Regions from separate parts of the Streptomyces sp. NPDC022552 genome, predicted to be linked through region 4. Evidence: riboswitches for the same ligand, from Rfam matches in the RefSeq annotation. Region 4 holds a riboswitch; each other region holds the start of a gene.
What was found. A riboswitch is a leader RNA that binds a small molecule or an ion and turns the genes downstream of it on or off. The one in region 4 is predicted to bind cobalamin.
Positions count from the first base shown of each region.

Region 1: another riboswitch for cobalamin. It lies ahead of ACZ3OF_RS26505 (ABC transporter substrate-binding protein); the one in region 4 lies ahead of ACZ3OF_RS13220 (energy-coupling factor ABC transporter permease).
Region 2: another riboswitch for cobalamin. It lies ahead of ACZ3OF_RS06800 (prenyltransferase/squalene oxidase repeat-containing protein); the one in region 4 lies ahead of ACZ3OF_RS13220 (energy-coupling factor ABC transporter permease).
Region 3: another riboswitch for cobalamin. It lies ahead of metE (5-methyltetrahydropteroyltriglutamate--homocysteine S-methyltransferase); the one in region 4 lies ahead of ACZ3OF_RS13220 (energy-coupling factor ABC transporter permease).

Region 1 is NZ_JBVHGJ010000011.1:180,475-187,558, reverse strand. It holds gene ACZ3OF_RS26530 (nicotinate phosphoribosyltransferase) at 1-255, opposite strand, end outside; gene clpS (ATP-dependent Clp protease adapter ClpS) at 356-661, shown strand; gene ACZ3OF_RS26520 (DUF2017 domain-containing protein) at 661-1,245, shown strand; gene ACZ3OF_RS26515 (amino acid permease) at 1,576-3,027, shown strand; gene ACZ3OF_RS26510 (M67 family metallopeptidase) at 3,104-3,532, shown strand; adenosylcobalamin (AdoCbl) riboswitch at 3,540-3,689, shown strand; gene ACZ3OF_RS26505 (ABC transporter substrate-binding protein) at 3,698-4,672, shown strand; gene ACZ3OF_RS26500 (FecCD family ABC transporter permease) at 4,669-5,835, shown strand; gene ACZ3OF_RS26495 (ABC transporter ATP-binding protein) at 5,832-6,617, shown strand; gene ACZ3OF_RS26490 (putative leader peptide) at 6,662-6,760, shown strand; gene ACZ3OF_RS26485 (MoaD/ThiS family protein) at 6,861-7,084, shown strand, end outside.
Region 2 is NZ_JBVHGJ010000002.1:416,742-423,825, reverse strand. It holds gene ACZ3OF_RS06810 (aldehyde dehydrogenase) at 1-636, opposite strand, end outside; gene ACZ3OF_RS06805 (MBL fold metallo-hydrolase) at 1,138-2,172, shown strand; cobalamin riboswitch at 2,227-2,393, shown strand; gene ACZ3OF_RS06800 (prenyltransferase/squalene oxidase repeat-containing protein) at 2,456-3,706, shown strand; gene ACZ3OF_RS06795 (SCO2322 family protein) at 3,745-4,386, shown strand; gene ACZ3OF_RS06790 (energy-coupling factor transporter transmembrane component T) at 4,383-5,480, shown strand; gene ACZ3OF_RS06785 (ABC transporter ATP-binding protein) at 5,477-7,084, shown strand, end outside.
Region 3 is NZ_JBVHGJ010000010.1:305,802-312,885, forward strand. It holds gene ACZ3OF_RS25650 (TIGR03557 family F420-dependent LLM class oxidoreductase) at 1-476, opposite strand, end outside; gene ACZ3OF_RS25655 (flavodoxin family protein) at 515-1,138, opposite strand; gene ACZ3OF_RS25660 (hypothetical protein) at 1,562-3,559, shown strand; gene ACZ3OF_RS25665 (hypothetical protein) at 3,556-5,097, shown strand; cobalamin riboswitch at 5,209-5,425, shown strand; gene metE (5-methyltetrahydropteroyltriglutamate--homocysteine S-methyltransferase) at 5,586-7,084, shown strand, end outside.
Region 4 is NZ_JBVHGJ010000004.1:25,161-32,244, reverse strand. It holds gene cbiQ (cobalt ECF transporter T component CbiQ) at 1-570, opposite strand, end outside; gene ACZ3OF_RS13225 (energy-coupling factor ABC transporter substrate-binding protein) at 577-918, opposite strand; gene ACZ3OF_RS13220 (energy-coupling factor ABC transporter permease) at 918-1,616, opposite strand; cobalamin riboswitch at 1,646-1,841, opposite strand; gene dhaM (dihydroxyacetone kinase phosphoryl donor subunit DhaM) at 1,956-2,378, opposite strand; gene dhaL (dihydroxyacetone kinase subunit DhaL) at 2,375-2,989, opposite strand; gene dhaK (dihydroxyacetone kinase subunit DhaK) at 2,996-3,988, opposite strand; gene ACZ3OF_RS13200 (DUF5133 domain-containing protein) at 4,340-4,567, opposite strand; gene ACZ3OF_RS13195 (DUF3253 domain-containing protein) at 4,704-4,976, shown strand; gene ACZ3OF_RS13190 (bifunctional serine/threonine-protein kinase/ABC transporter substrate-binding protein) at 5,120-7,084, shown strand, end outside.

The DNA.
Region 1 (7,084 bases), on a different contig from region 4:
GCCCTGCTCGCGCAGGAAGCCGATGACACCGCCGTCGAAGCGGAAGTTCTCGACGGCGTCCAGGACGCGTCCGACACCGGCTACCACGCCGTAGCGCCGCCCCTCGGGCAGACGACGGGTGAAGACCTCGAAGACGGAGCGCCGGTCGGCGGTGCCGGCCCTGAGGGCCGCCTGCAGCATGGTCAGCTCGTACTGATCGGTGAAGAGCGCGGTCGACGGCACGTCCACCGGCAGCCCAAGGTCCGCAGCGTTCATGTCAGCGATGCTATCGCAGAAATCGTCACTCTGACGATTTCTCGGCGCGCGGGCTGACCCGTTTGTGCGACGCCCCTCCCGAGGTGGCAGCATGGGGTAAGTGAGCGTCGCGCCTATTGAGATCGAACGCACGGAATCGGCTGAAGAGACCTTCGCCGTCGTCGAGCCCGACGTGCCGTGGGTGACTCTCGTCCACAACGATCCGGTCAATCTGATGAGCTATGTGACCTACGTCTTCCAGGCGTACTTCGGTTACTCCAAGGACAAGGCGCACAAGCTGATGCTCGACGTGCACAACAAGGGCCGCGCGGTGGTCTCCAGTGGGACGCGCGAGGAGATGGAGCGGGACGTGCAGGCGATGCACGGCTACGGGCTGTGGGCGACCCTCACCCAGGACCGCGGCTGATGGCCGGACGGTTCGAGGCCCTGCCCGGCGGTGGCGCCGCCGTCGCGCTCGACGAGGTCGAGATCTCCATCCTGCGCTCCCTCGCCGTCCAGCTCGTGGAGCTGATCGGCCCGGGTGACGAGCCCGTGGAGGGCGAGGACCCCCTCGCCGCGCTCTTTGCCGAGGGCCCGAGCGAGGCCCCCAGCGACCCCGCACTCAAACGACTCTTCCCCGACGCGTACGGGGACGAGGACGAGGAGCTGCGCGCGGCCGCCGCCGACTTCCGCCGCTACACCGAGAACGACCTGCGCGCCCGCAAGCGCCAGGACGCCCTCGCGGTGATCCGCAGCCTCGACGGGCTCAGTGCGACCGGCGACGACGAGGTGGTCCTCAAGCTCACCGCCGACGAGTCCCGGGCCTGGCTCGGCGCGCTCAACGACCTGCGGCTGACCATCGGGACCCGTCTTGAGGTCACTGACGAGGACGAGAGCGGGGAGCTGTACCGGCTGCCCGACTCCGACCCGCGCAAGCCGATGGTGATGGCGTACCTCTGGCTGGGCGCCCTTCAGGAGTCACTCGTCGAGACGCTGATGTCCGGGGAGTGATGTCCCGCGGCCCGATACCGGCCGGTAGGGCGTCGTTCGCTCAGCGGACACTCAAATCCGGATAACGAATACGTCACCAAACTGTTCTTACTGGTCCTCTTGAGTGGCTTTTACCCCCTTTTTCATGTGGTCTGCGCCACATTTGCCCTCCTCGATCACTGTTTCCCCCGTGATAAATCTTCACGACCACCCGGGGACGCCACCCCTGTTCCCGGGGGCGCTTTGACCGGCTGACCGCCGGTAGCACTCCATCCATATCCGGGGGGATCAGGACCTGATCCGCAGCCAGACGCAGTCGGCGCGGAACAGCATGGAGAAAGGCGCACCACCATGACCTCAGTGCAGGTCGACAAGCAGCACGACGGCAGTGAGGCCGCGGACTCCGCCGACGGCGAGGGTTATCACCGGGCACTCGGCGCCCGCCAGATCCAGATGATCGCGATCGGCGGCGCCATCGGCACGGGCCTCTTCCTGGGCGCGGGCAAGGGCATCTCCAAGGCGGGGCCCAGCCTGATCCTCGCGTACGCCATCGCGGGCCTCGTCATCTTCTTCATCATGCGGGCGCTCGGCGAGCTCCTCATGTACCGGCCCGTGTCCGGCTCCTTCTCGGAGTACGCACGGGAGTTCATCGGCCCCTTCGCGGGCTTCGTGACCGGCTGGACGTACTGGCTCTTCTGGGTCGTCACCGGCATCACCGAAGTGACCGCCGCGTCCGAGTACATGCAGTACTGGACCAAGAACACCGACGGCATCCTCGATCAGCCGCAATGGGTCTTCGCCCTGATCTTCACGGTCGTCCTGTTCCTCGCGAACCTGATCTCCGTCAAGCTCTTCGGCGAGCTCGAGTTCTGGTTCTCGATGGTCAAGGTCACCGCGATCGTCGGCATGATCCTCATCTGTGCCGGCATCCTCACCATCGGCTTCTCCGACGCCGGTGACACCGCCTCGATGACCCTGCTCTGGTCCGAGGGCGGCTTCTTCCCCAAGGGCATCGGCTCCACCCTGATGACCCTGCAGATGGTCATGTTCGCCTTCCTCGCCGTCGAGCTGGTCGGCGTCACGGCGGGCGAGTCCAAGGACCCGAAGACCGTCCTGCCCAAGGCCATCAACACCGTGCCGTGGCGTATCGCCGTCTTCTACGTCGGCGCGCTGATCATGATCCTGTCGGTCGTCCCGTGGACCCACTTCCAGCCGGGCGTCTCCCCGTTCGTCGCGGCCTTCGAGAAGATGGGCCTCGGCGTCGGCGCCGCGATCGTGAACTTCGTCGTCCTGACGGCCGCGCTCTCCTCCTGCAACTCGGGCATGTACTCCACCGGCCGCATGCTGCGCGACCTCGCGCTCAACGGCCAGGGCCCGAAGTTCTTCACCAAGCTCACCAAGAACGGTCTGCCGCTGGTCGGCACGTCCTTCTCCGCCGGGCTGATGATGGTCGGCGTCTGGATCAACTACCAGTGGCCCGGCGACGCGTTCAACTACGTCGTCTCCTTCGCCACCATCTCCGGCATGTGGGCCTGGATCATGATCCTGGTCTGCCAGGTCCGCTTCCGCCTCAAGGCCGACCGCGGCGAGCTGCCCCAGTCGTCCTTCAAGGCGCCGGGCGGCATCTGGTGCAGCCTCTTCGCCCTCGCCTTCATCGGCATGGTCATCGTGCTGATGGGCATCGACAAGGACGCGCGGATCTCGCTCTACTGCGCGCCGCTGTGGGGCCTCGTCCTCGCGGTCGCCTACCTGGTCCTGAAGTCCCGCAACCCGGAGGGCGCGGCCTTCGCCAAGCGCTCGTAACCCGGTCTGTCCAGCATTCGGGCCGTCCCGTACCACTCCTCGGTACGGGACGGCCCCTTTGCTTATCCTGTCCGACATGCTGACCATCACCCGGGCCCTGTACGACCAGATCGTGGAGCACTCCCGCGCGGACCACCCCGACGAGGCCTGCGGCGTGGTCGCGGGTCCTGTCGGCAGCGGCCGCCCGGAGCGGTTCATCCCGATGCTGAACGCCGCGCGCTCGCCCACGTTCTACGAGTTCGACTCCGCCGACCTCCTGAAGCTCTACCGCGAGATGGACGACCGGGACGAGGAGCCCGTGATCATCTACCACTCGCACACCGCCACCGAGGCCTACCCGTCCCGTACCGACATCTCGTACGCCAACGAGCCCGGCGCGCACTACGTCCTGGTCTCCACCGCCGACACCGACGGCGCGGGCCCCTTCCAGTTCCGCTCCTACACGATCGTCGAGGGCGTCGTGACCGAGGAGGACGTGAAGGTCGTCGAGGAGTACGACGTCTGAGACACTGACGCGACCATCAGGGCGGCAGGACCCAGGAAGCCGGTGCGAATCCGGCACGGTCCCGCCACTGTGTCCGGCCCCTCCGGGGCCGGAAGCCAGGAACTGACCTGCCGCCTCTCACCACCGACTGGGGACGTGGAAATCCCCGGAGGAGGCTCGTCCGCCATGACCTGGCGCCGCCGTACCCTGCTGCCCGCCGCCGCCCTCGTCCCGCTGCTCGCCGCCTGCGCGGCACCCGCGGAGAAGGGCGCCCCCGCCGCCAAGGCCGCACCGGGGTTCCCGTACACCGTCGCCAACTGCGGTGTGAAGACGACGTACCAGGCCCCGCCGCAGCGGGCCGTCACCATGAACCAGCACGTCACCGAGGTCATGCTCGCCCTCGGCCTGGAGAAGTCCCTCGTCGGCACGGCCTACCTCGACGACCGGATCCTCCCCGCGTACAAGAAGGCGTACGACGCGGTGCCGGTGCTCGCGAAGGAGTACCCCTCCAAGGAGGCCCTGCTCGCCGCGAACCCCGACTTCGTCTACGGCGGTTACTCCAGCGCCTTCGACGCCAAGGCCGGACGGAGCCGGGACGACCTGAAGGCCGCGGGGGTCGACAGCCGCCTCAACATGGAGTACTGCCCCTCCGGCTCCTCCTCCCTCGCCGACCTCTACCGGGAGGTCGACGAGGTGGCCCGGACCTTCGGCGTCCCCGACCGCGGCACACGCTGGACGGCCGAGGCGAGGAAGACGGTCGCGGCGACCGAGAAGAAGGTGGACGGGGTCGCCCCCGTCTCGGTCTTCGTCTACGACAGCGGCGACAAGACGGCGTTCACCGCCGGAGGCAAGGGCATCGGCAACGAGCTCATCACCCGGGCGGGGGGACGGAACGTCTTCGCCGACCTCGACAAGCCCTTCGGCGACGCGACGTGGGAGCAGGTCGTCGCCCGCAAGCCGGACGTGATCGTCATCTACGACTACGGCTCCACGACCGTGGAACAGAAGAAGAAGCGCCTCCTGGAGGACCCGGCCCTCAAGGACGTCCCGGCGGTCAAGAACCGCCGCTTCGCCGTGCTGCCGCTCTCCGACGCGGTCCTCGGCGTCCGCGTCCCGGCGGCGATCGAGAAGCTCGCGACCCAGCTCCACCCGACCCGATGACGGCCACCCCGCTCCCGGACACCGGAGCGGAACCGGGCGCGACACCGAAGAGAGCGGCCGCGCCCGGTCCGGCTCCCGGGGACCCGGCCCCGGCGGTTCCGGCTCCGGCGGTTCCAGCCCCGGTCGCCACGACGGCCGGCGGGCGGGCCGGGTCCGGGCGGTACCTGCTCGTTCTCGGCGGACTCGTCGTCGCCCTCGCGGTCGCCGTCGTCGCCGGGGTCGCCCTCGGGTCCGTGCGGATCCCCGTGGGCGACGTCGTCGAGATCCTCACCGGACGCGCCGCCCCCTCCCCGTACCGCACGATCGTGTTCGACGTCCGGCTCCCGCGCGTGCTCCTCGGCGCGATCGTCGGCGCCGGGCTCGCCGTCGTCGGCGCCGTCCTCCAGGCCCTGGTCCGCAACCGGCTCGCCGACCCCTTCCTCCTCGGGATCTCCTCCGGCGCGTCCACCGGTGCCGTCCTCGTCCTGGTCCTCGGCATCGGCGGCGGGATCACGACCACCGTCGCCATGCCCGCGGGAGCCTTCGCCGGCGCCCTGCTCGCCCTGGTCCTCGTCTACACGCTCGCCCGCCACGGCTCCACGATGACCGGCTCCCGGCTCGTCCTCGCCGGTGTCGCCGTCTCGTACATCCTCGCCGCGCTGACCACCCTGCTCCTCGTCCTCGCGGGCCGCCCCGAACACTTCCAGGAGGCGATGTTCTGGTCCCTCGGCGGCCTCGGCAGCGCCCGCTGGGACGTGCTCGCCCTGCCCGCCGCCGTCCTCGTCCTCGGCGTCGCCGCCCTGCTCATCCTCGCCCGCCCCCTCGACCTGCTCCTCGTCGGCGAGGAGGGCGCGACCGTCCTCGGCCTCGACACCGCCCGCTTCCGCGCCGCCGTCTTCGTCCTGGCCTCCCTCGTCACCGCCGTCATGGTCTCCGTCAGCGGAGCCGTCGGCTTCGTCGGCCTGATGGTCCCGCACGCCGCCCGGATGGCCGTCGGCGCGCCGCACCGCCGCCTCCTGCCGGTCGCCGCGCTCGGCGGCGCGCTCGCCCTGGTCCTGGCCGACCTCGCCGCCCGTACCGTCGCCGCGCCCCAGGACATCCCCGTCGGCGTCCTCACCGCCCTGACCGGCGGCCCGTTCTTCCTCTGGCTCATGCGCCGCCGCGCGGAAGGGAGCCCGGTATGACCGAACTGCGCCTCCAGGGACTCTCGTACGGGACACGGCTGCGCGACGCCGACCTCACCGCCCGTCCCGGCGAGACCGTCGGGCTCGTCGGCCCCAACGGCAGCGGCAAGACCACTCTCCTGCGCTGCGTCTACGGCACCCTCACCCCCACCTCGGGCCGCGCCCTCCTCGACGGCGACGACCTGGCCGCCCTCGGCCCCAAGGCGCGCGCCCGCCGGATCGCGACCGTCCCCCAGGACGGCGCCACCGAGTTCGAGCTGACCGTCCGCGAACTCGTCGCCCTCGGCCGCTCCCCGCACAAGCGCTTCTGGGAGGGCGACGACGCCTCCGACCGGACCCGCGCCGACGCCGCCCTCGCCCGCGTCGGCATCGCCGAGCTGGCCGACCGGCCGTACCCCACCCTCTCCGGCGGCGAACGCCAGCGCGCCCTCGTCGCCCGCGCCCTCGTCCAGGAGCCGGCGCTGCTCGTCCTGGACGAGCCCACCAACCACCTCGACATCCGCTACCAGCTCGAAGTCCTGCGCCTCGTACGCGACTTGGGCACCACCAACCTGCTCGCGCTGCACGACCTCAACCTCGCCGCCGCCTACTGCGACCGCCTCTACGTCCTGGAGCGCGGCCGCGTGGTCGCCGAAGGCGCGCCCGCGGACGTTCTGACGCCGACGCTGTTCAGGGCGGTGTACGGGGTGGAAGCCGAGGTCATCCCGCATCCGAGGACCGGTACGCCGACCGTCTTCTACCTGCCGGGTCCGCCAGTCGAGCGCGAACCGTCCGTCATGTGAGATCACATTCCGAAACCCGGACCGGGAATCGATACGATGACCGCATGGTTTCCCACGACGTGAGCGAAGTGACGACGCCGGGCAGCGCGCTGCTCGTGGCGCGGCTGCACGTCGACCTGTGCCGTTTCGCCAGCGCGATGTGAGCGGGTGTGCCCGCGGCGCACCCCAGCACCACCCCGCGCGGGGGCCGACAGCCGCGCGCCTTCCACGCCACTCCCGACTCCCGAAACAGGAGCCCACGCCATGGCCATCGAGGTCCGCATCCCGACCATCCTCCGCACCTACACCGACGGCGAGAAGGCCGTCCAGGGCAGCGGTGCGACGCTCGCCGAGCTCTTCGCCGACCTGGAGACGCGCCACGCCGGAATCGAGGCCCGCATCGTGGACAACGGCCAGCTGCGCCGCTTCGTCAACGTGTACCTCAACGACGAGGACGTCCGCTTCCTCGACGGCATCGACACCAAGCT
Region 2 (7,084 bases), on a different contig from region 4:
GCGGTCGGCGGGCAGGATGGACAGGACGCCTTCGGGGAGGCCCGCCTCGGTGGCGATCTCGGCGAGGATGTACGAGTCGAGCGGCGACTCGGGCGAGGGCTTGAGGACCACCGTGCAGCCGGCGAGCAGCGCGGGCCCGAGCTTGGCGGCGGCGGTGAACTGCGGGACGTTCCACGGCACGACCGCCGCGACGACACCGACCGGCTCGCGCCGCACCAGGATCGGCCCGAGGACGCCCGCGCGCCTGCTCTCGTACGGGAAGTCACGGGCGATGGTGATCGCCGCGTCCCAGACCATCATGGCGCCGAGGGCCTGGGCGAGAACGCTCCAGGAGTACGGGGAGCCGTTCTGGGAGCTGATCGAGCGGGCGATCTCCTCGTGGCGTACGGCGATGGCGTCCTTGATCCGCCCGACGACGGCGATCCGCTCCTCGAGCGTCATCCTGGGCCAGGGCCCGTGGTCGAAGGCCTCGCGCGCGGCGGCGACGGCCCGGTCGACATCCTCCCGGGAGGCGTGCGGCACACGACCGATGACCTCCTCGGTGTGCGGCGAGATCACCTCGATGACATCCCCGCCGGCCGGATCGGTCAACGCCCCGCCGATGTACAGCTTTCCGTGCTCCACAAGCTCGGTCATGGCCGACTGCCTCCCGGAACCCGCACTGTTTCTGACTGTGTATCAGAACTGATATCAGTTCTAGTTATAGGGGGCAATGGCCAGGACGAGACAGGCCCCCACCAGCCGCTTTGCTGCTGGTGGGGCCTGCGTCACACCGCCTGGGCCGTCTCGGGGCCGTCAGTCGTTCCGGCGGCCCGCCGATCCCTGTCGCCGACGGCCTTCCGAGTACGGCTCTCGCTGCTCGGCATGAGGTGCGTGTACACCCGCAGCGCGAAGCCCGGATCGGCGTGCCCGACGAAACCACACAGCGCCGTGATGTGTTCGCCGGTCCCGAGCGGCCCAGGCCGCACCCTGCGCTGACGACTCCACCCTCCACCACCGCGAGCCCGAGGGCCTGGCGGTCTACCGCACGGCCGCGCGCCCGACAAGGCACCGCACGCCACCCTGACGGACCGTCAGTTCTCGTTATAGTGGGCCCGGTCGAGCAATCGCCCTGCCGTCGCGGAGAGATGAGGGCCCATGAGCCAGGTGACCGAGCACGGCGGAGGCGTCTGGTCGCTCCGGGTACCCATTCCGGACAACCCCCTCGGGCACACCCTCGTCCACGTCCTCGACACCGACCGCGGGCCCGTGCTGATCGACACCGGTTGGGACGATCCGGCGTCCTGGAACGAACTGGCCGACGGACTGACCGCGTTGGGGACCTCCGTACGGGACGTGCACGGGGTCGTCATCACGCACCACCACCCCGACCACCACGGGCTCTCGGGTCAGGTCCGCGAGGCGTCCGGCGCGTGGATCGCGATGCACGCCGCCGACACCGCCGTCGTCCGCCGCACCCGCGAGTCCGAACCCGGCACCTGGCTCGACTACCTCGCCCGCAAGCTGGCCGCCGTCGGCGCCCCCGAGGAGCACACCGCCCCGCTCCGCGCGACCCGCGCGGGCCGCGCGAGCACCCTGCCCGGACTGCGCTCCGCGCTCCCCGACCGCGAGATCGTCCCCGGCGAGCTGCTCGATCTCGCGGGCCGCCGGCTGCGCGCGGTCTGGACCCCCGGACACACCCCCGGCCATGTCTGCCTCCACCTGGAGGAGGAGCACCCCGCCGGACTCCCGGGCCACGGCCGGCTCTTCTCCGGCGACCACCTGCTCCCCGGGATCTCCCCGCACATCGGTCTCTACGAGGACCCGGACGACGAAACCGCCACCGACCCCCTGGGCGACTACCTGGACTCACTGGAGCGGATCGGGCGGCTCGGCGTCGCCGAGGTGCTCCCGGCCCATCAGTACGCCTTCACCGACGCCGCCGGCCGGGTACGGGAGCTGCTCGACCACCACGAGGAGCGGCTGACCGGACTCCTGCGCCTCCTCGCGGCGCCGCTCACCCCCTGGCAGCTCGCCGAGCGCATGGAGTGGAACCGCCCCTGGGACCAGATCCCGTACGGCTCCCGCACCATCGCGGTCAGCGAGGCGGAGGCCCACGTGCGCCGCCTCGTGAAACTGGGCCGCGCGGAGGCCGCCCCGGGCACCGACCCCGTGGCGTACGTGGCGGTGTGAGGCCCCGGCCGCCCCCGGCCCGGGCGGAGGTGTGAGGCGCCTCGCACCCGCCGGTCGGGCGGTGTACGGGCCGGTAGAGTGTGCGAGTCGTCCTCACACCCGTACGGGGGGAAGCCGGTGCAAATCCGGCACTGACCCGCAACCGTGACCGCCCTCGCCCGCCGTGGACGGAAGCCGGAATGCCCCGCCCGGGACGTGACCGCCGGCACCGTCGAGGAATACGGAGCCGAGCCTGGTGCCTCAGCGTGCCGGTGCCCGGCCGCAGGAGAGGGCCACAGCTCGCATGATCACCGTCCGTCGCGGCGCCGCCGCGTTCGCCGCCGCAGCGGTGCTCTGCACCGGCGTCGCCCCCGTCGCATCCGCCGCGCCCTCCCCGTCCGCGACCCCCGCGCCCGTGATCCCCGCCGGGCTCTACGGCACGAAGGACCCGACGTACGACGGCGTGTGGCGCCAGTCGCTCGCCTTCATCGCCCAGACGACCAGCGGTGTGCAGCCCGCCGACGAGGCCGTGTCCTGGCTCCGGAAGCAGCAGTGCGACAGCGGCGCCTTCGCGTCGTACCGCCCGGACCCCGCCAAGCCCTGCGACACGGCCACCATGCTGGACACCAACGCCACCGCCGTCGCCGTCCAGGCACTCACCGGCGCCAAGCGCCTGAGCACCGAACCCGAGCCCCTGGCCAAGGCGGCCGCGGCCGGCGCGGCCTGGCTGAAGGGTGTGCAGAACAAGGACGGCGGCTGGGGCTACAACCCCGGCGGCCCCAGCGACGCCAACTCCACCTCGATCGTCATCAGCGCGCTCACCGCGCTCGGCGAGAAGCCCGGCGCGGTGAAGTCCGTCGAGGGCAGGACCCCGTACGACGCCCTGCTCGGCCTCGCCCTGCCCTGCTCCGCCAAGGAAGGTGCGGGCGCCTTCGCGTACCAGCCCGACAAGGACGGCAAGCTTCTCGCGAACGCCGACGCCACCGCCGCCGCCACGCTCGCCGGGCTCGGCAAGGGCATCACCGCGCGGGGCGTGGAGCCCCAGCAGAGCCCGGTCTGCACGGACCTGGCGAAGCCGACGATGGACCGGGCCGCGCTCAACGGCGCCTCCTACCTGGCCGCCGCGCTGGCGAAGACCGGCCACCTGAACACCCCGCCGATGCCCGGCGCCACCGACCCGACCGAGCTGCCCGACCACGGCAACACCGCCGACGCCGTCGTCGCGCTCGCCGCGACCGGTGCCACGAAGGAGGCCTCCGGCGCGCTGACCTGGCTCCAGAAGAACTCCGCCGCCTGGGCGAAGGAGAGCGGTCCCGCCGCGTACGCGCAGCTGATCCTCGCCGCGAAGGCGATGCACGTCGACCCGCGCGCCTTCGGCTCGACGGACCTCCTCGAGGAGCTGGCCGCCACCGGGCCCGCGCCGAAGGCCTCGCCGTCCGCCGCGCCCGAGGCGAGCGACGACGACTCCGGCTCCTTCGACGTGTGGTGGATCATCGGCATCGGCATGGTCGTCGGCGTCGGCATCGGCTTCCTGGTGAGCGGGCGCAAGAAGTGAGGGCCGGGCTCCTCGGCGCAGCGGCCGGCGTCGCCCTGATGCTGGCCGCCGCCGCTCCCGCCGAGGCCGTCGGCTACCGGTACTGGTCGTCCTGGGAGAGCGACGGCGGGGGGACCTGGGCGTACGCGACGCAGGGCCCGGCGACCGCCCGGCCGTCCGACGGCGAGGCCGTCGGCTTCCGCTTCGCGGTCAGCAAGGACAGCAGCGACGCCGCCCGGCCCACCGCCGCCCCCGACTTCGCGGGCGTCTGCGCCGGTACGGAGGAGAAGGCCGGCACCAAGCGGGTGGCGGTCGTCGTGGACTTCGGCACCCCGCAGGACGCCCCGCCGGGCGAGGCTCCGCCCCAGCCGCCGGTGAAGACCGGCTGCGCCCAGGTCCGCGAGGACGCGACGAGCGCGGAGGCGCTGGCCGCGGTGGCGAAGCCGCTGCGGTACGACAGCGCGGCGCTGCTGTGCGGGATCGCCGGCTACCCGGCGAAGGGCTGCGGCGAGCAGGTGGCGGAGACGAACCCTCCGTCCGGGGAGAGCCGGCCCGACGGCGACCTCACGGTGACGGCCACCCAGGCGCCGGAGGGCAAGGGTGAGGACGACGGCGGCCCCTCCGTCGGGATCGTCGTGGGCGGAGCCGCGGTGCTCGTGCTCGGGGGCGCCGCGGTCTGGAAGGCCCGCCGACGCGCATGATCCGTGCCCCCGAGGCGAGCCGCTCCAACGCCCTGCACGCGGGCGCCTGGTGGCTCTGGGCGCTCGGCCTCGCCGTCGCCGCCTCCCGCACCACCAACCCGCTGCTCCTCGGCCTGATCGTCGCGGTCGCCGGCTATGTCGTCGCGGCCCGCCGCACGGACGCCCCGTGGGCCCGCTCCTACGGGGCTTTCGTGAAGCTGGGCCTGTTCGTGGTGGCGCTGCGGGTGGTGTTCTCGGTGCTGCTCGGTTCGGCGATCCCGGGGACGTACGAGCTGTTCACGCTGCCCGAGGTGCCGATTCCGGACTGGGCACAAGGGGTGCGGATCGGGGGCCGGGTGACGGCGGAGCAAGTGGTCTTCGCCGTGTACGACGGTGCCAAGCTGGCGACCCTGCTGATCTGCGTGGGCGCGGCGAACGCGCTCGCCAATCCGGCGCGGCTGCTCAAGTCGCTGCCGGGCGCGCTGTACGAGGCGGGGGTCGCCGTCGTGGTGGCGATGACCTTCGCGCCGAACATGGTGGCCGACGTCGTGCGGCTGCGGACGGCCCGGCGGCTGCGGGGGCGGCCGACGGGCGGGGTGCGGGCGGTGCTCCAGATCGGGCTGCCGGTCCTGGAGGGCGCGCTGGAGCGTTCCATCGCGGTGGCGGCCTCGATGGACGCCCGGGGGTACGGCCGTACGGCGCAGGTGCCGCCGGCGGTGCGCCGGACGACGAACGTCCTGACGCTGGGCGGCCTGCTCGGGGTGTGCGCCGGATCGTACGGACTGCTCGCGGCGCAGGGCGCGGGGTACGGGCTGCCGCTGGTCGTCGCCGGTCTCGTCGCGGCCATGGCCGGACTCCGGCTCGGCGGCCGCCGGGCGGTACGGAGCCGGTACCGGCCGGACGCGTGGGGGGTGCGGGCCTGGCTGGTCGCCGGTTCGGGCGTGGCGGTGGCGGCGCTGATGATCTGGGCGAACGTGTACGCCTACGAGGCGCTGCACCCGGGCGTCGTACCGCTCGTCGCGCCGGAGCTTCCGGTGTGGCCCGCACTGTCGATCCTGGTGGGCCTGTTGCCCGCGTTCGTGGCCCCCGTGCCCGCCTCCAAGGAGTCTTCGTGATCCGGTTCGAGAACGTCTCGGTGACGTACGGCGCGGGCGAGCCGACGCTCCGGGACCTGGACCTGACGGTCCCCGAGGGCGAACTGGTCCTGCTGGTGGGCCCGTCGGGCGTGGGCAAGTCGACGCTGCTCGGGGCGGTCTCGGGGCTCGTGCCGCACTTCACGGGCGGCACGCTGAAGGGCCGCGTGACGGTGGCGGGCCGGGACACCCGTACGCACATGCCGCGCGAGCTGGCGGACGTGGTGGGCACGGTCGGCCAGGACCCGCCGGCGCACTTCGTCACGGACACGGTCGAGGACGAGCTGGCGTACGGGATGGAGTCCCTGGGCCTGGCTCCTGCGGTGATGCGGCGGCGGGTCGAGGAGACCCTGGACCTGCTCGGGCTCGCGGAGCTGCGCGACCGTCCGATCGCGACGCTCTCGGGCGGGCAGCAGCAGCGGGTGGCGATCGGTTCGGTGCTGACCCCGCACCCGAAGGTCCTCGTCCTCGACGAGCCGACGTCCGCTCTGGACCCGGCGGCGGCGGAGGACGTCCTGGCGGTCCTGCAGCGCCTTGTCCACGACCTCGGCACGACGGTCCTGATGGCGGAGCACCGCCTGGAGCGGGTGGTCCAGTACGCGGACCAGGTCCTGCTGCTTCCGGACGGGGTCATGGGCCCGCCCGCCGAGATCATGGCGGTCTCCCCGGTCCACCCCCCGGTGGTGGCACTGGGCCGCCTGGCGGGCTGGAGCCCGCTCCCCCTGACGGTCCGGGACGCCCGCCGCGCGGCGGGCCCGGTACGGGCCCACCTGGAAGGCCGGACTCCGGACGGGGGCCTCCGCCCCGAGGCCTCGGCGCCTTCGTCACCTGCGACCCCGGGCGCGTCACCTGCCACCCCCGGCGCCCAGCCGCCCGCCGGCCCCCGGCAGCAGGGTTCCGGGGAGGGGAGGGGTGGGGGAATCTCCCTGTTCCGACGGCGCCCGCGCCCCCAGCCCGACGTACCCACGCCCGCCCCCCACCGCCTCGTCGACGTCCGTGCCCTCGGCGTCCGCCGCGGCCGGGTCGAGGCGCTGCGGCGCGTGGACCTCCAGGTCGGCTCGGGCGAGACCGTCGCGCTCATGGGACGCAACGGCGCCGGCAAGTCCACGCTGCTCAACGCGCTCGTCGGCATCGTCCCGCCCACCTCCGGCACCGCTCTCGTCGCGGGCCACGCCCCGCACCGCACCGACCCCCGCGAGATGATCCGCCACGTCGGTCTCGTACCGCAGGAGCCCCGTGACCTGCTGTACGCGGACACCGTCGGCGCCGAGTGCGCGGCCGCCGACGCCGACACGGGCGCCGCCCCCGGCACCTGCCGGGCGCTGGTCTCCGAGCTGCTGCCGGGCGTGGCGGACGACACGCACCCCCGTGACCTGTCCGAAGGCCAGCGCCTGGCGCTCGCGCTCGCGGTCGTGCTGACCGGCCGCCCCCCGCTCCTGCTCCTCGACGAGCCGACCCGCGGTCTCGACTACGCGGCCAAGGCCCGCCTCGTCGCCCATCTGCGAGGGCTCGCCGCCGCGGGGCACGCCATCGTGCTCGCCACCCACGACGTGGAGCTGGCCGCCGAGCTGGCGCACCGGGTGGTG
Region 3 (7,084 bases), on a different contig from region 4:
GTGTAGAGGCGCGCGTTGTCGACGGTGTAGTGCCGGCCCTGGTGGCTGACGAGGTCACCGGTGAAGAGCTTGCGCATCACCTCGACGGCCTCTTCCAGCATGTCGGCCCGCTCCTCGTGGCGAGGCCAGCGATCGCCCAGTACGTGTTCGTTGAGCGCCTCACCGGTGCCCACCCCGAAGGTGAAGTCGCCGTCGAGCAGGACGCCGGAGGTGGCCGCGGCCTGTGCGGTGACGGCCGGATGCATACGGACGGTGGGGCAGGTGACCAGGGTGGTGACCGGCATCGGGACCTTCTGCGACAGGGCGCCGATCATCGACCACACGAAGGGGCTGCTGCCCTGGGCGTCGTTCCACGGGTGGTAGTGGTCGGAGATCGCGAGCCGGGTGAAGCCGGCGTCCGCGGCGCTCTGTGCCTGGTCCAGCAGCTGGGCGGGGGTGAATTCCTCGCAGGCGAGGAAGTAACCGAACTCCGTCATGGTCCGCTCCTTTCATCTGCGTCCGGCGGCGGAGCGCGTCAGCTCGGCGGGTACTCCGCGCCCTTGAGGCGGCGAGCGAGGTGCGCGGCGTTGGCCGCCAGGGTGGCGGTGGTGGCCGCCGTCTTCTCGGGGACCTTGTCGAGGTCCTGGTAGTCGGTGCCCTGCATGGCCTCGCCGACCCAGTAGGTGACCGCGTTCGCGGGGAGGGTGAATCCGACGTCGTTCAGGCCCTGGAAGAGATCGGCAGCGACCTTGTGGGCGCCGTCCTCGTTGCCGACCACGCAGACACCGGCGACCTTGCCGTAGGTGAGCATGCGGCCCTCGTCGTCGCTCTCCCCGAGCTCGGCGTCGAGCCGTTCCTGGACGCGCTGGGCGATGCTGGAGGGGTGGCCGAGCCAGATCGGCGTCGACAGGATGAGGATGTCCGCGTTCATCACGGCGCGCCGGATGTCCCGCCACGCGTCACCGTCGCCCATGTCCACCTGCACGCCCGGCTTGACGTCGTGGTCGGCGATGCGGATCACCTTTCCGATGACCCCGTGCCCGGCGAGCGCGGCCATGGTCTGCTCGGCCAGCAGCTGTGAGCTGGACGGCGCCGGGGACGGGGACAGGGTGCAGACGAGCGCGACGGCGCTCAGCGGGGTGGTCTCGTTGGCTTCCATACGGCGGCGGCTACCCAGCGGGCCGGCACTTACCGCTCCCGGACCGGCGTCTTCGCACGTTCGCGCTCGTCCGCATCAAAGCGGCCGAAGCGGGTAGCCGGACGTACGTGGCCCGCGCGGCGGCGACCCGTTCTGCGCGCCTCCGTACGGCGTGGCGCCTCTGTGACGCGCGTCGGGTCGGCGCGGCCCATGAGGAGCCACCGAGCCGGAGAGCACCCGGGAAACGACCGGCGGGATGTCGGCACCGGCGTCGCCCCGGCACCCGGAACCGGACGCCGCGGCGGCACGCTCGCGCCGTGCGCCGATTCCCCCCACTGGTCGCCCACAACCCCACTGCCGAACAGGCGCATCTCGGGTAAGTTCCCTTTGTGCACGACCAGTTGATCTCTTGACGCGCGGCTGACAGGGGGAGGCGGTAGCGCCATGGGCGGGAGGTTGTACGGTCAGCAGGCCCTGCAGGAGGGGTTCGTCCCGCGACTGGTGGGGCTGCATCACAAGGACGGGTACCTCGTCCCCTTCGCCTATCCCCGGGGCGCGCCCGTCGTACGGATCGTCGGCGGACGGGGCAGCGGCAAGACCGCCCTCCTCGGCGCCGTCCATGACGCGTACAACGGCCGGGTGCCGCTCGCCCGGGTCGACCTCGGGGCAGCGGGTTTCGGCGAGCCCGGCGTGGCCGACGGTGACGACGACGTACCCAACGCCTCCCGCATCACGCACCTGTTGTACCTCCTCGCGTACAAACTCGGCCTGGACGTACGGCACTTCGGAAAGCCGATGGCCTTCCCGCGGCTGTCGCTCGGCCTCCTCGTCGTCACCGCCTGGCGCCCGCTGAACAGTGACGAGACCGACGTACGGCCGCCCGATCTGCGCCGGGCGGAGGCCGATCTGCGTACCCTCATCACCGCCGAGGACCCCGACGTACGGCGCCGCAGGGAGAGCCTCGGCCGCTGGTTCGACGTCGTCACGGACAACCTCCCGCTGGTCCTGTCCGCCGTCCCCGGCCTCGACACCATCGCCGGGATCGTCCTCGACACCGCCCGGGCGCAGCTCGTGCGGAGCGAGCCGGACAAGGGCGCGCTCGCCTGGTGGGGCGCCCGGCTGCACCGCTCCCAGGGCTATCAGGGCGACTCGCTGCAGCGGCTCTTCCAGTTCGTCCGTGGCTTCCGCCGGCTCGACGACCGCAGACGCGCCGCCGAGGAGCACCTCGTCGCCGCGCTCCTCGACGACATCGACGCCAACTACGGCGCCCTGCGCAGGCTCAACAGGAAGCCACGCCCGCTGCTGCTTCTGGACAACGCCCACACCGACGTCGGACGGGTCTTCCTCGACCTGCTAGACGCCGGAAACCCCGCACACGGCGAGGCGCCGGGCAAGGCCCCGACCCGGCCCGTGGCGCTCGCCACGCTGCTCGGCAGGGGACACGCGCACCCGCCGCTGAGCGAGGTCGGCGGTGACGCCGTTCCGTCGGCGCGGCCGCTGGTCCTGAGCATCCCCGACATCGAACCGGCCCACATCGCGGAGATGCTCAGCTCCGTCGACTACCCCGACCATCTCCCCCGCGTCGTCGCCCGCTACAGCGGCGGCCGCGCGGCCGGCGCCCGCACCCTGGCGGACGCGGCCGTGCGCCGCGTCGAGGAGGTGGGCACGATACGAGGCGGGGAACTCCTCGACGCCGCCGCGCCCGCGCTCCTCGCGAAGCTGCTGCCCGATCCGGTGTTACGCGAGCGCCTGGTGCTGCTCTCCGCCGCGGCCGACGCGGGCACCCGGCGCGGGCTGTGGACGTACTCCCATCCCGAGGACCACTCCGAGGAGCTGGTCGCCGTACGGGTGCGTGAGGCCGACGAGTACCGGACCCGTTCCTTTCTCGACGGCGACCGTGCCCTCGATCTGCTGCTGCGGCACCGGTTCGCCGCCACCGTCTCCCACGAGCGCTGGCGCGACACCCAGCTCCGGCTGCGCTCCCTGTGCGACCCGCGCGGCGACACGTATCTGCACCACACGATGGCGCTGGGCCGGGTCGACGAGGTGGTCGGCGTCCTGCACCACCGGTTCACCGTCGCCCCGCCCGGCGCATGGCTGACCACGCTCAATCTCGTCTGCTCGGCGCCCCACCCGCGCGAGGGCTACGAGCCCCCGGCCGGCAGCCCCTTCCTGTCGTGCACCGCCTGCCGCAGCGATCTTTCCGGACCGCACCACGACGCGATCGCCTCCCTGGTGCCGCTGCTGTGGCGGCTCTCCGATCCGCTCACCCTCGCGCCGCGCGAGGACGCGCTGACCACCGTCCGCATCGCGCTGGAGACGCTGTACGGCAACAAGGCCGCGCACGCCGCCTACCGCGAGGCGTCCGCCGCCTGGCCTGCCCGTCTGCGGGCCGGAGTACAGGCTCCCGACCTGCCCGTCCAGGAAGGTGCCGCGTCATGACGTCGTTCATCGCAAGACTCCCCGGCGGACCGCTCACCAAGGCGGCCGCCCTCGTCGTCGCCCTGGCCGTGCTCGGCGCCGCCGTATGGGCCGGCATCGTCGTCCTCGGGCCGGATCCGGCCTGCGGCAAGGGCATCGAGGAACGAGGCCCCGAGGGCTCCCGGGAGTGCACGGGCGTCACCGACGGCAGTTTCGTCTTCGCGGACAACCTCAGGGAGGTCAGCGCGCGGATCAAGGCGGAGAACGACCGGATCAAGGGCGAACCGCACGTCTCCGTCGCCGTGATGCTGCCGATGGCGCCGGCGCAGGCCTTCGAGCAGCAGAAGACGCTCCACGAGGTGCAGGGCGCCTACCTGGCTCAGTACCGCGCCAACCACGACTCCAACAGCAAGAAGCCGGCGATACGGCTACTGCTCGCCAACCCCGGTCGCAGTCACGCGCATTGGCGGCCCGTCGCCGAACAGCTCGGCACCATGTCGGAGTCGACGACCGACAACCTCCGGGCCGTGATCGGCTTCGACGTCTCCACCGCCACCACCCAGGCCGCCATCGGCTATCTCACCCGTGAGCGCGGCATTCCCGTCGTCGGCGGTCCCATCACGGCCGACGACTCGGGCAACAGCGCCCAGAGGCCCGACGCGTACCCGGGCCTCGCCCGGGTCGTCCCCACCACCACCGACCAGGCCAGGGCCCTGTCCCACTTCAACGAGGGCATCGACCCCAAGCACACCCTGGTCGTCGAGGACATCCGCACCGGCGACAACTACGTCGACGCGCTCAAGCGGGCCTTCGCCGAGCGGACCGCCGGATCGCCCCGCGCGCCCGAGCAGTACCGCGCGCCCGAGGAGTTCCACGAGGAGGGCACGACCGCCAACGCCTTCGACCAGATGGTCGACACCATCTGCACCTCGGCGGCCAAGGTCATCTACTTCGCCGGACGGCCCGTCCAGCTAAGGCAGTTCGTCAACGAACTGGGCAACCGGGGCTGCACCGAGAAGAAGTACACGATCATCACCGGCTCCGGGGCCTCCACCCTCTCCTCGGACAAGCTCCTCGACTGGACCGCCTTCCGCAAGGGTGTGACGCTCCAGTACGCCGCCGTCGCCCACCCCGACGCCTGGAGCGGCCCCAAGGCGCCCGCCACGGGCGGCTCCGCGGCCGCCTTCCGCACCCTGGCCGAGCTGGCGACCAGCAAGGAGGTCGGAGACATCGGCCCGGTGGAGCTCACCGACTCGCGGACGATCACGTTCTACGACGCCGGTCTCACCGCGGTCACCGCCATCCGGATGCGCGACGACGCGGACCCGGTGATCCCCACCCTGAGCCGTATCAGCGACTCGTGGCTGCGGCTGCACGGGATGGGCAAGGTCGACGGCGCCAGCGGCTGGATCTGCCTGGACAACTACGGCAACCCGTACAACAAGGCGGTCTCCGTGGTGGAACTCGCGCCCGACGCACCCGGCCGCATCCGCTTCGTCGGCCTCGCCTGGCCGACCGGCCGCCCCACCCCGTCGGACTGCACCGCGAGCCGCGGCTGACCCGGCCGGGCCGCCGCACCGCGCCGGGATGCGGGAGGAGAGGCGGCCCGGCGCGTTGCGGAACGTTCCGGAATGCGGGCAGGGGTGTGCGGTTTCGCCGTCCGTCCGCCTAAGGTGGCCCTTGCAGCTGGTTCGCCCCGTCCACCAGGCGGGATGCGTCGTAAGAGGGAACCCGGTGGGAATCCGGGACTGCCCCGCAGCGGTGAGCGGGAACGACCGCCGTCATACGCACTGGGCCCGTACGGGTCTGGGAAGCGACGGCCAGTAGGTGTCTGCCTCGGCAGACGTGCCCGCGAGTCCGAAGACCTGCCCGTTGCCCGTACGCGATCGTTCGCGTGCGGTGATCCCGGTGACCTCGTGGGCGGGTCGGCGTATCTCGAGCGGCACGTGCGGCACGACCGCGACGTGGTCCGCCCGGTCGTGCGTTCCTTCGCGTCCGCGTCCCGTCACCGGGGCGTTCAAGGACACATCTCGCGAAGGAGAGTTCCGTGACACCGAAGTCCGCAGCCGCGGCAGCACGAGCCACCGTGTACGGCTATCCCCGGCAGGGGCAGCACCGCGAACTGAAGAAGGCCGTCGAGGGCTACTGGAGGGGCCGCGTCGGCGTCGACGCCCTCCGGGAGACCGCGGCCGGCCTCCGCCGTTCGAACTGGCGGCACCTGGCCGATGCCGGCATCCACGAGGTGCCGACCGGTGACTTCTCGTACTACGACCATGTCCTCGACACCACCGTCATGGTGGGCGCCGTCCCCGAGCGGCACCGCGCCGCCGTCGAGGCCGACGCGCTGGACGGCTACTTCGCGATGGCCCGGGGCACCCAGGACGTCGCCCCGCTGGAGATGACCAAGTGGTTCGACACGAACTACCACTACCTGGTCCCGGAACTCGGGCCTGACACCGTATTCTCCGCCGACTCGGGCAAGCAGGTCGCCGAGCTGAAGGAGGCCCTGGCGCTCGGTCACACCGCCCGCCCGGTCCTGGTGGGTCCCGTCACGTACCTGCTGCTGGCCAAACCCGCGCCGGGCGTGGCCGCGGACTTCGCACCGCTGACTCTGCTGGACCGCCTGCTGCCGGTGTACGCCGAGGTGCTCGCCGACCTCCGCGAGGCCGGCGCCGAGTGGGTCCAGCTCGACGAGCCCGCGCTGGTCCAGGACCGCACCCCGGCCGAGCTGAACGCCGCCGCCCGCGCCTACCGCGACCTGGGCACCGCCACCGACCGGCCGAAGCTGCTCGTCGCCTCCTACTTCGGGCGGCTCGGCGACGCGCTGGGCGTCCTGGCCAAGACTCCGGTCGACGGACTGGCCCTCGACTTCACCGAGTCGGGCGCCGCAAACCTCGCCGACCTCGCCTCCGTCGGCGGCCTGCCCGGCAGGCGCCTGGTCGCGGGCGTCGTCGACGGCCGCAACATCTGGATCAACGACCTCAAGAAGTCCCTGGCCGTTCTCGGCACGCTCCTCGGCCTCGCCGACCAGGTGGACGTCGCCGCCTCCTGCTCCCTGCTGCACGTACCGCTGGACGCCACCGCCGAACGGGACCTCGATCCGCAGGTCGCCCGCTGGCTCGCCTTCGCCCGCCAGAAGACGGCGGAGATCGCCGTGCTGGCACGAGGACTCGGGCAGGGCACGGACGCCGTCGCGGCCGAACTCGCGGCGAACCGCGCCGACCTGGCCTCGCGGGCCGGGTCCGCCCTGACCAGCGATCCCGCCGTGCGGGCCCGTACCGCCGCCGTCACCGACGCCGACGGGCGTCGCTCGCAGCCGTACCCGGAGCGAGCCGCCGCGCAGCGCGCCCATCTGCGCCTTCCCCTGCTGCCGACGACGACCATCGGGTCGTTCCCGCAGACGGCCGAGTTGCGTACCGCTCGGGCCGAGCTGCGGGCCGGCCGGATCGACGCCACCGGGTACGAGGAGCGGATCAAGGACGAGATCCGCGAGGTCCTCGCCTTCCAGGAGAAGGCGGGGATCGACGTGCTGGTGCACGGCGAGGC
Region 4 (7,084 bases):
GAACGCCGTGGCGCCCAGCCCGGCCAGTGAACGCCAGGTCGCCGCGCGCGTGGTCAGCCCCAGCCGGGCCGCCTGCGCCTGTCGGATCTTGGATATCGCGTCCAGAAGAAGAAAACTGATCCGGTACATCACCAGGGCGACGTCCACCACGGGCGCCGGAACCCCGGCCCGCACCAGCCGGGGCAGTACATCGGAGACGGGTGTCGTGAAGGCGAACAGCAGCACGCCCAGCGACGCCGACGAGGTCCGCAGCAACAACTCGCCCGCGTGGACGGGACCGTCGTGCGCGAACGCCACCAGGCCTCGGTCCCCGCCCACCTCGAAGAGCAGCGGGATCGCCCCCGTCACACAGAAGCCCAACGGGATGCGGAAGGCGCGCCACAGCTGACGCCCCGGCACCCCCGCCGGCCCGAGGAGGACGGCCAGGGTGGCCGCCGCGACCAGGACGGCACCGGGCCACGGCGGCAGGCACACCGCGCAGAGCGTCAAGCCGAAGCCGAGCACGGCTTTCTCGCACGGGTGACGGCGGCGCCAGCGACTGCTGTGCGCCGCCGCGTCGATCGGCAGCACCGGCGCCTACTCGCCGACGGACGCCGACCGCAGCGCCTTCGCATCGGCGCGGGCCTCGCCCTGCTTGCGGCCCTTGTGCAGACCGAAGTAGTAGGCGAGTACTCCGGCGCCGATGGCGGCCTGCAGGGCGAAGAGCGCCGACTCGATCTCACCGGAAGCGGGCTCGTACAGCGGGGAGAACCACGGCTCGTAGTCGGGGTCGATCTCCGTGATCGCCGTCTCGGCCTCGGCGTCGGCGCCGGTGAACGGCTCCTCCTTGTGGTCGCCGAGCCCCAGGACGAGCGGGAGCACGGCGAGCGCCGCGACGACGAGCAGCAGCAGCGTGTTGATCTTCGCGTTCCGGCTCATCAGGCGCTCGCCTCCGCGTTCTCGTTCTTCTTCCGGGACGGGAGCAGGACTCCGAGGCGCGTCAGGTCCGCCTTGCTGGACTGCGTGAGCAGCCGCATGACGAGGACCGTCAGCAGACCCTCACTGACGGCGAGCGGAAGCTGCGTGACGGCGAAGATCCCGCCGAACTTGGCCAGCGCGCCCAGCACACCACTGCCCGGGTCCGGGAAGGCCAGCGCGAGCTGGACACTGGTCACGCAGTACGTCGACAGGTCGGCGACGAACGCCCCGAAGAACACGCTCACCATGAGCGGAACGTCGAAGCGGCGCAGCAGCCAGTACGTACCGAAACCGGCCCACGGCCCGACGATCGCCATCGAGAAGACGTTGGCGCCGAGCGTGGTGAGCCCGCCGTGGGCGAGCAGCAGCGCCTGGAACAGCAGCGTGATCGTGCCCAGGACCGCCATCACGGGCGGGCGGAACAGGATGGCGCCCAGTCCCGTACCGGTCGGGTGCGAGCAACTGCCCGTCACCGACGGAATCTTCAGGGCGGACAGAACGAACGTGAACGCACCGGAGGCACCGAGCAGCAGGGTGGACTCGGGGTTGGCCTTGACCTCACGGGTCAGGGCGCGGACACCGTGGACGACAAAGGGTGCGGACGCGACGCCCCAGGCGGCCGCGTGCACAGGGGGCAGATACCCCTCGGCTATATGCATGGTTGGGAGACCCTCTCCAGCACCTCGTGGATGGACAACGCACCCTGGCCGGTCTCCTGGCTGACGGGTCATGCCGCCGCGGCTCCGCCTTCCCACACCGCCGCGGTCTCCCGCGGCGGTCCAGTGGCTTCCCCGGAGGGATGGAGCCGGACTTCCCGATCACAGTGGCGAGGGCCGCACCGGTACTGCACCGGTTTCCCGTACACCAAGGCGCTGTGACATTAGTGGGTTGACCAGGTACATCACAACACGGGTGCTGCCGGGGACGGTGTGTGACGGATCTCCCGCGCGCCCCACGCACCCCTGTCGGCCCCCTGCGCGCGCCTCCCGCGCCCCGCCTCACACCTTGCGGTACGTGTACGCCTCCGAGGCCGCCGCCACCACCGCGTCCAGGTCCCCTCCGGCGCTCGCCGTGACGAGGGCGGCGACGGCGCCCTCGACGAACGGGGCGTCAACGAGGCGCGAGCCTTCCGGCAGCTCGTCCTCCTCGGCGAGGAGCGCCTTGACGGTCAGGACGGCGCTGCCGAGGTCGACGAGGAGGGCCACTCCGGCGCCCCCGTCCACCGACTTCGCCGCCTCGACGATCCGCTCGGAGCTCGTGCCGAGACCCCCGTCGGGGGTGCCCCCGGCCGCGGCGACGGGAGCGGTCGGCCCGCCGCCCGCGAGGCCCCGGGCCAGCGCGGCGACACCGTCGGCCACGGCCGCGCTGTGCGAGACCAGCACGATGCCCACCGTGCCCACGATGCCCACCTGACCGGTCACGCGGCAGCCACCTCCGCGAGGGCGGCGATCAGCAGGGCCGACGAGGTGGCCCCGGGATCCTGATGCCCGATGGAACGTTCGCCCAGATAGCTCGCCCTGCCCTTGCGCGCCTGGAGGGGTACGGTCGCGAGGGCGCCGCGCTCGGCCGCGTCCCGGGCGGCGGCGAAGGAGTCGCCGAGCGCCTCGGCCGCCGGAACGAGCGCGTCCAGCATGGTCTTGTCCCCGACCTGGGCACCGCCGAGCTGCCCGACGGCGGCGACCCCGGCGGCCAGGGCCACGGCCAGGTCCTCCCGCGTCACCGAAGGGGCATCCCCGAGCGCCTTGCCGGTCCGCCGCAGCAGCGTCCCGTACAGCGGTCCGGACGCGCCCCCGACCGTGGAGATCAACTGCCGCCCCGCGGCGACGAGTACGGCCCCCGGCGTCTCCGGCGGCTCCTTCTCCAGCACGTCCGCCACCGCGGCGAACCCGCGCTTCAGGTTGGCCCCGTGGTCCGCGTCGCCGATCGCCGAGTCGAGCTCGGTGAGACGCTCGGCCTCACGGTCGACGGCGGCCGCGGCCGTGGTCAGCCAACGATGGACGAACACGGCGTCGCACGCGCTCACTTCGGGCATGCCCTCTCACCGGCCCCAGCGCAGCGCGGGCGTCTGCACGGGCGCGTCCCAGAGCCGCAGCAGCTCCTCGTCGGCCTCGCAGAGCGTCACCGAACAGCCGGCCATGTCGAGCGAGGTCACATAGTTGCCGACCAGCGTACGGGCGACCGGCACCCCGCGCTCGGTCAGCACGCGCTGCACCTCGGCGTTGAACCCGTACAGTTCGAGCAGCGGCGTCGCGCCCATCCCGTTCACGAGGGCGAGGACCGGTCCGGACGGCCGCAGGTCCTCCAGTACGGCCTCGACGGCGACGTCCGCGATCTCCCCCGAGGTCATCATGGGCCGCCGCTCGCGCCCCGGCTCCCCGTGGATACCGATGCCCAACTCCAGCTCCCCCTCCGGGAGTTCGAAGGTGGGGCTGCCCTTCGCCGGCGTGGTGCAGGCGCTCAGCGCCACACCGAAACTCCGCGACCGCTCGTTCACCCGGCGCGCGAGGGCCTCCACCCGCTCCAGCGGCGCGCCCCCCTCGGCGGCCGCCCCGGCGATCTTCTCCACGAAGAGCGTCGCCCCGGTCCCGCGCCGACCGGCGGTGTACAGACTGTCCGTCACCGCCACGTCGTCGTCGACGAGCACCTTGGCGATCTGGATGCCCTCGTCCTCCGCGAGCTCGGCGGCCATCTCGAAGTTGAGCACGTCACCGGTGTAGTTCTTGACGACGAACAGCACCCCCGCCCCGCTGTCGACCGCGGCGGCGGCCCGCACCATCTGGTCGGGCACGGGCGACGTGAACACCTCCCCGGGGCACGCGGCCGCCAGCATCCCGGGCCCGACGAACCCCCCGTGCAAAGGCTCGTGCCCGGACCCGCCCCCGGAGACCAGCCCCACCTTCCCGGCGACGGGCGCGTCGCGCCGCAGGACGACACGGTTCTCGACATCGACGGTGAGCTCGGGGTGCGCGGCGGCCATCCCGCGCAGCGCATCGGCGACGACGGTCTCCGGGACGTTGATCAGCATCCTCATGGGTACCTCCTGGGGAGATGGCAGGCGAGCCATTCGGTTCTGCGTGGTACTGAATGCTGACATTCCTGGTGGCGACCCAGGTCCGGATCGCGTGAACGAGTTCTGCGGATGCCCGGCATGGCGCAATTGTCGCCGCGAGTTCGCGGGAGCGCACCGGTGCGCTGCGCCATCGCCCGGGAGCGTGAGCGCCGGTACCGCTCGCGGGTGACATCGCCTCCCCCGAGGTCCGGCCCCAGGCGCCGATGCGGAGCGGCTCCCCGGTCCGCAGCCCGGCGAGATGCCGCCGCGGTTCGCCGGCCGCGGCGGCCGGTGTCTTCGGACCCGACCAGAACGCCCGGGTCACGTGCTGATTCAGGCCATCAGGACCGAGTCGTCCTCGGGACGCGCGCCGGGAAGGCGGTGCCGGGCCGCGATCAGCGCCGCGTCCGCGTCACGCGTGCCGGTGGAGACACACAGTGTGTACGCGACGTCGTCAAGGCGGCGCCGTACCTCGGCGGTGCCGTTCTCCGCGTGCAGCACCTTCAACGTCTCGTACTGCTCGATCAGGTTGCTCAACACCGCGGGATGGGCCATCAGCACAGTGCAACTCCCTTCGCCGTCCGGGCGTCGTCCGCCCGCTGGGATCGGCGCGTACCCCTTGTCCCGGGTTGTATGCAGGTCACGCGCGGCGCTCGCAAGCCCCGGCTCGTGGCGTCGCCGGTGCGACACTGGAGGAGTGACGGAACTCGGACGGCAGGCGGAACAGCGCTTGGAGCGCGCGATCCTGGAGCTGCTGGAGAGGCGTGGTCCGACATCGTCGATCTGCCCCTCCGACGCCGCGCGAGCCGTGTACACGGGGGACGACGACGGATGGCGCGCGCTCATGGAGCCGACCCGCCGCGTGGCCCGGCGGCTGGCCGCGGCCGGCGAAGTGGACATCACCCAGGGCGGACGTCCCGTCGATCCGGCTGACCTCCGAGGTCCTGTCCGCATCAGCCGCGCAGGCTGACACAGGCTCTCCATTCGACCGAACGCCCCGCCGTATGCCGGCGACGCGTCCCTCTTCGGACACTCGACGTCCTCGTCACCGTGGGGCGGGATCATGCCGATTTTTCGCCACCTGACCGGCTCAGCAGGACCTAGAGTGTGCGCGTGACCGAGGAGAACCCCGAACTCATCGCGGGCCGGTACCAGCTGGTCGAGCGCATCGGCCAGGGCGGTATGGGCCGGGTCTGGCGTGGCCTGGACCGGCAACTCTTCGGGCGCGAGGTCGCCATCAAGGAGATCCTCTTCCCGCCGGGCCTGGAGGAGGGGGATCGCGCCGCGCTGCTCAGGCGGTTCACCGGCGAGGCACGCGCGGCGGTCACCCTCAGCCACCCCGGTGTCATCACCGTTCACGACGTGGTGGAGCACCACGGCGCCCCCGTCATCGTCATGGAGCTGATCCGCGGGCAGTCCCTGGCCGCTGCCATCAGCGACCGGGGCCGGCTCTCCGTACGGCGGGTGGCCGAGATCGGCGCCGCCATGCTCGACGCGCTGGCCGAGGCGCACCGAGCGAGGATCGTCCACCGGGACATCAAGCCGGACAACGTGCTGCTGACCAGGGACCGGGTCGTACTGACCGACTTCGGCATCGCTCACCTCGCGGACGCCACGACCAGGCTGAGCCACAGCGGGACCGTCATCGGCACGCCGCAGTACATGCCCCCGGAGCAGCTGGAGGGCAAGCGACCGACACCGGCCAACGACCTGTGGGCGCTCGGCGCCACCCTCTACCACGCCGTCGAGGGACGCCCACCGTTCGAGGCGGACGGGCTCCACGCCCTCGCCGTTGCCGTGTTCACCCGCCCGCACCGGCCACCTGTCCATGCCGGCCCGCTGGCCCCCCTGCTGGACGCGCTGCTCACCAAGGACCCGGCGCAACGCGTGGACGCCGCGGAAGCCGCCGAGATGCTCGCGTCGGCGCTGCGTTCCTCACCGCCCGTGCCCGACGGGTCCGCCGGGCACGGGCCGACGGACGGCAACCCCGGTCACGCACCCGTCCCCACGCCCGATCCGCGGGCGACCCCCGCACCGGCGCCGGACGGGGCGGCGGAGCACGCTTCCGCTCCGACGATGCCGCAGCAGGCACCATCACCCACGCCACCACCCACCCCCACCGTCCTGGACCGCGGGTCCGTCGCCGGGACGCCGCCCCACCCCGCGCCCGAACGGCCGACCGCCCCGCCGCGGCCCGTACCCCCGGCCGAAGACACGGTCCCGCTCGGCGCGGCGGCCACGCCGGAGCCGGGCGAGCGGGCGCCCGCCCGGCGGCGTGGCCTCACCCGGCGCTCCGCGGTCCTGGGTACGGCACTGGCCGTGCTCACCACGGGCTCCGTCCTCACCTGGGCCCTCACCCGTGACGACGACGGACGCCGTGGCGGGGGAGTCGGCAACGGCTCGGGGGCCTCCTCCGTCACGGTGGTGATCGGCGTGGACGCGCCACTGAGCGGCGGGCTGTCCTCGATGGGCGCCGGTATCAAGAACTCCGCCGACCTGGCAGCCAGGACCGCCAACGAGTCCCGGCACGTCCCCGGCGTGACATTCGAGATCAAGGCCCTGGACGACGAGGCCGACCCCGCCAAGGGCGCGCCCAACGCCGCCCAGTTCGTGTCCGACGACAAGGTGCTGGGGGTCGTCGGTCCCCTCAACTCCGCTGTCGCCCGGACCCTGGTGCCCACACTCGCGCGGGCGGGCATGGTCAACGTGTCACCGAGCAACACCGACCCCGCCCTGACCCTGGGTCCCGACTGGGCCGCGGGCACGACGTCCCGTCCTCACTCCACCTACTTCCGTACCATCGCCACGGACGTCGTCCAGGGGCCGTTCGCCGCCCGGTACCTGCATGAGGCGAAGAAGACCAAGCTCTACGTGATCGACGACGCGAGCGCCCACGGCACTGCTCTCACCTCCGGTCTCACGGCCGAGTTCACCAAGCTCGGTGGGGCCGTCGTCGGCACCGAGCAGGTCGATCCCGCGGAACGCGCCTTCGCGGGGCTCGCCGTCAGGGTGCGGTCATCGGGCGCCGACGCCGTCTACTTCGGCGGCTACTACGACACCGCGGCGCCGCTCTCCCGA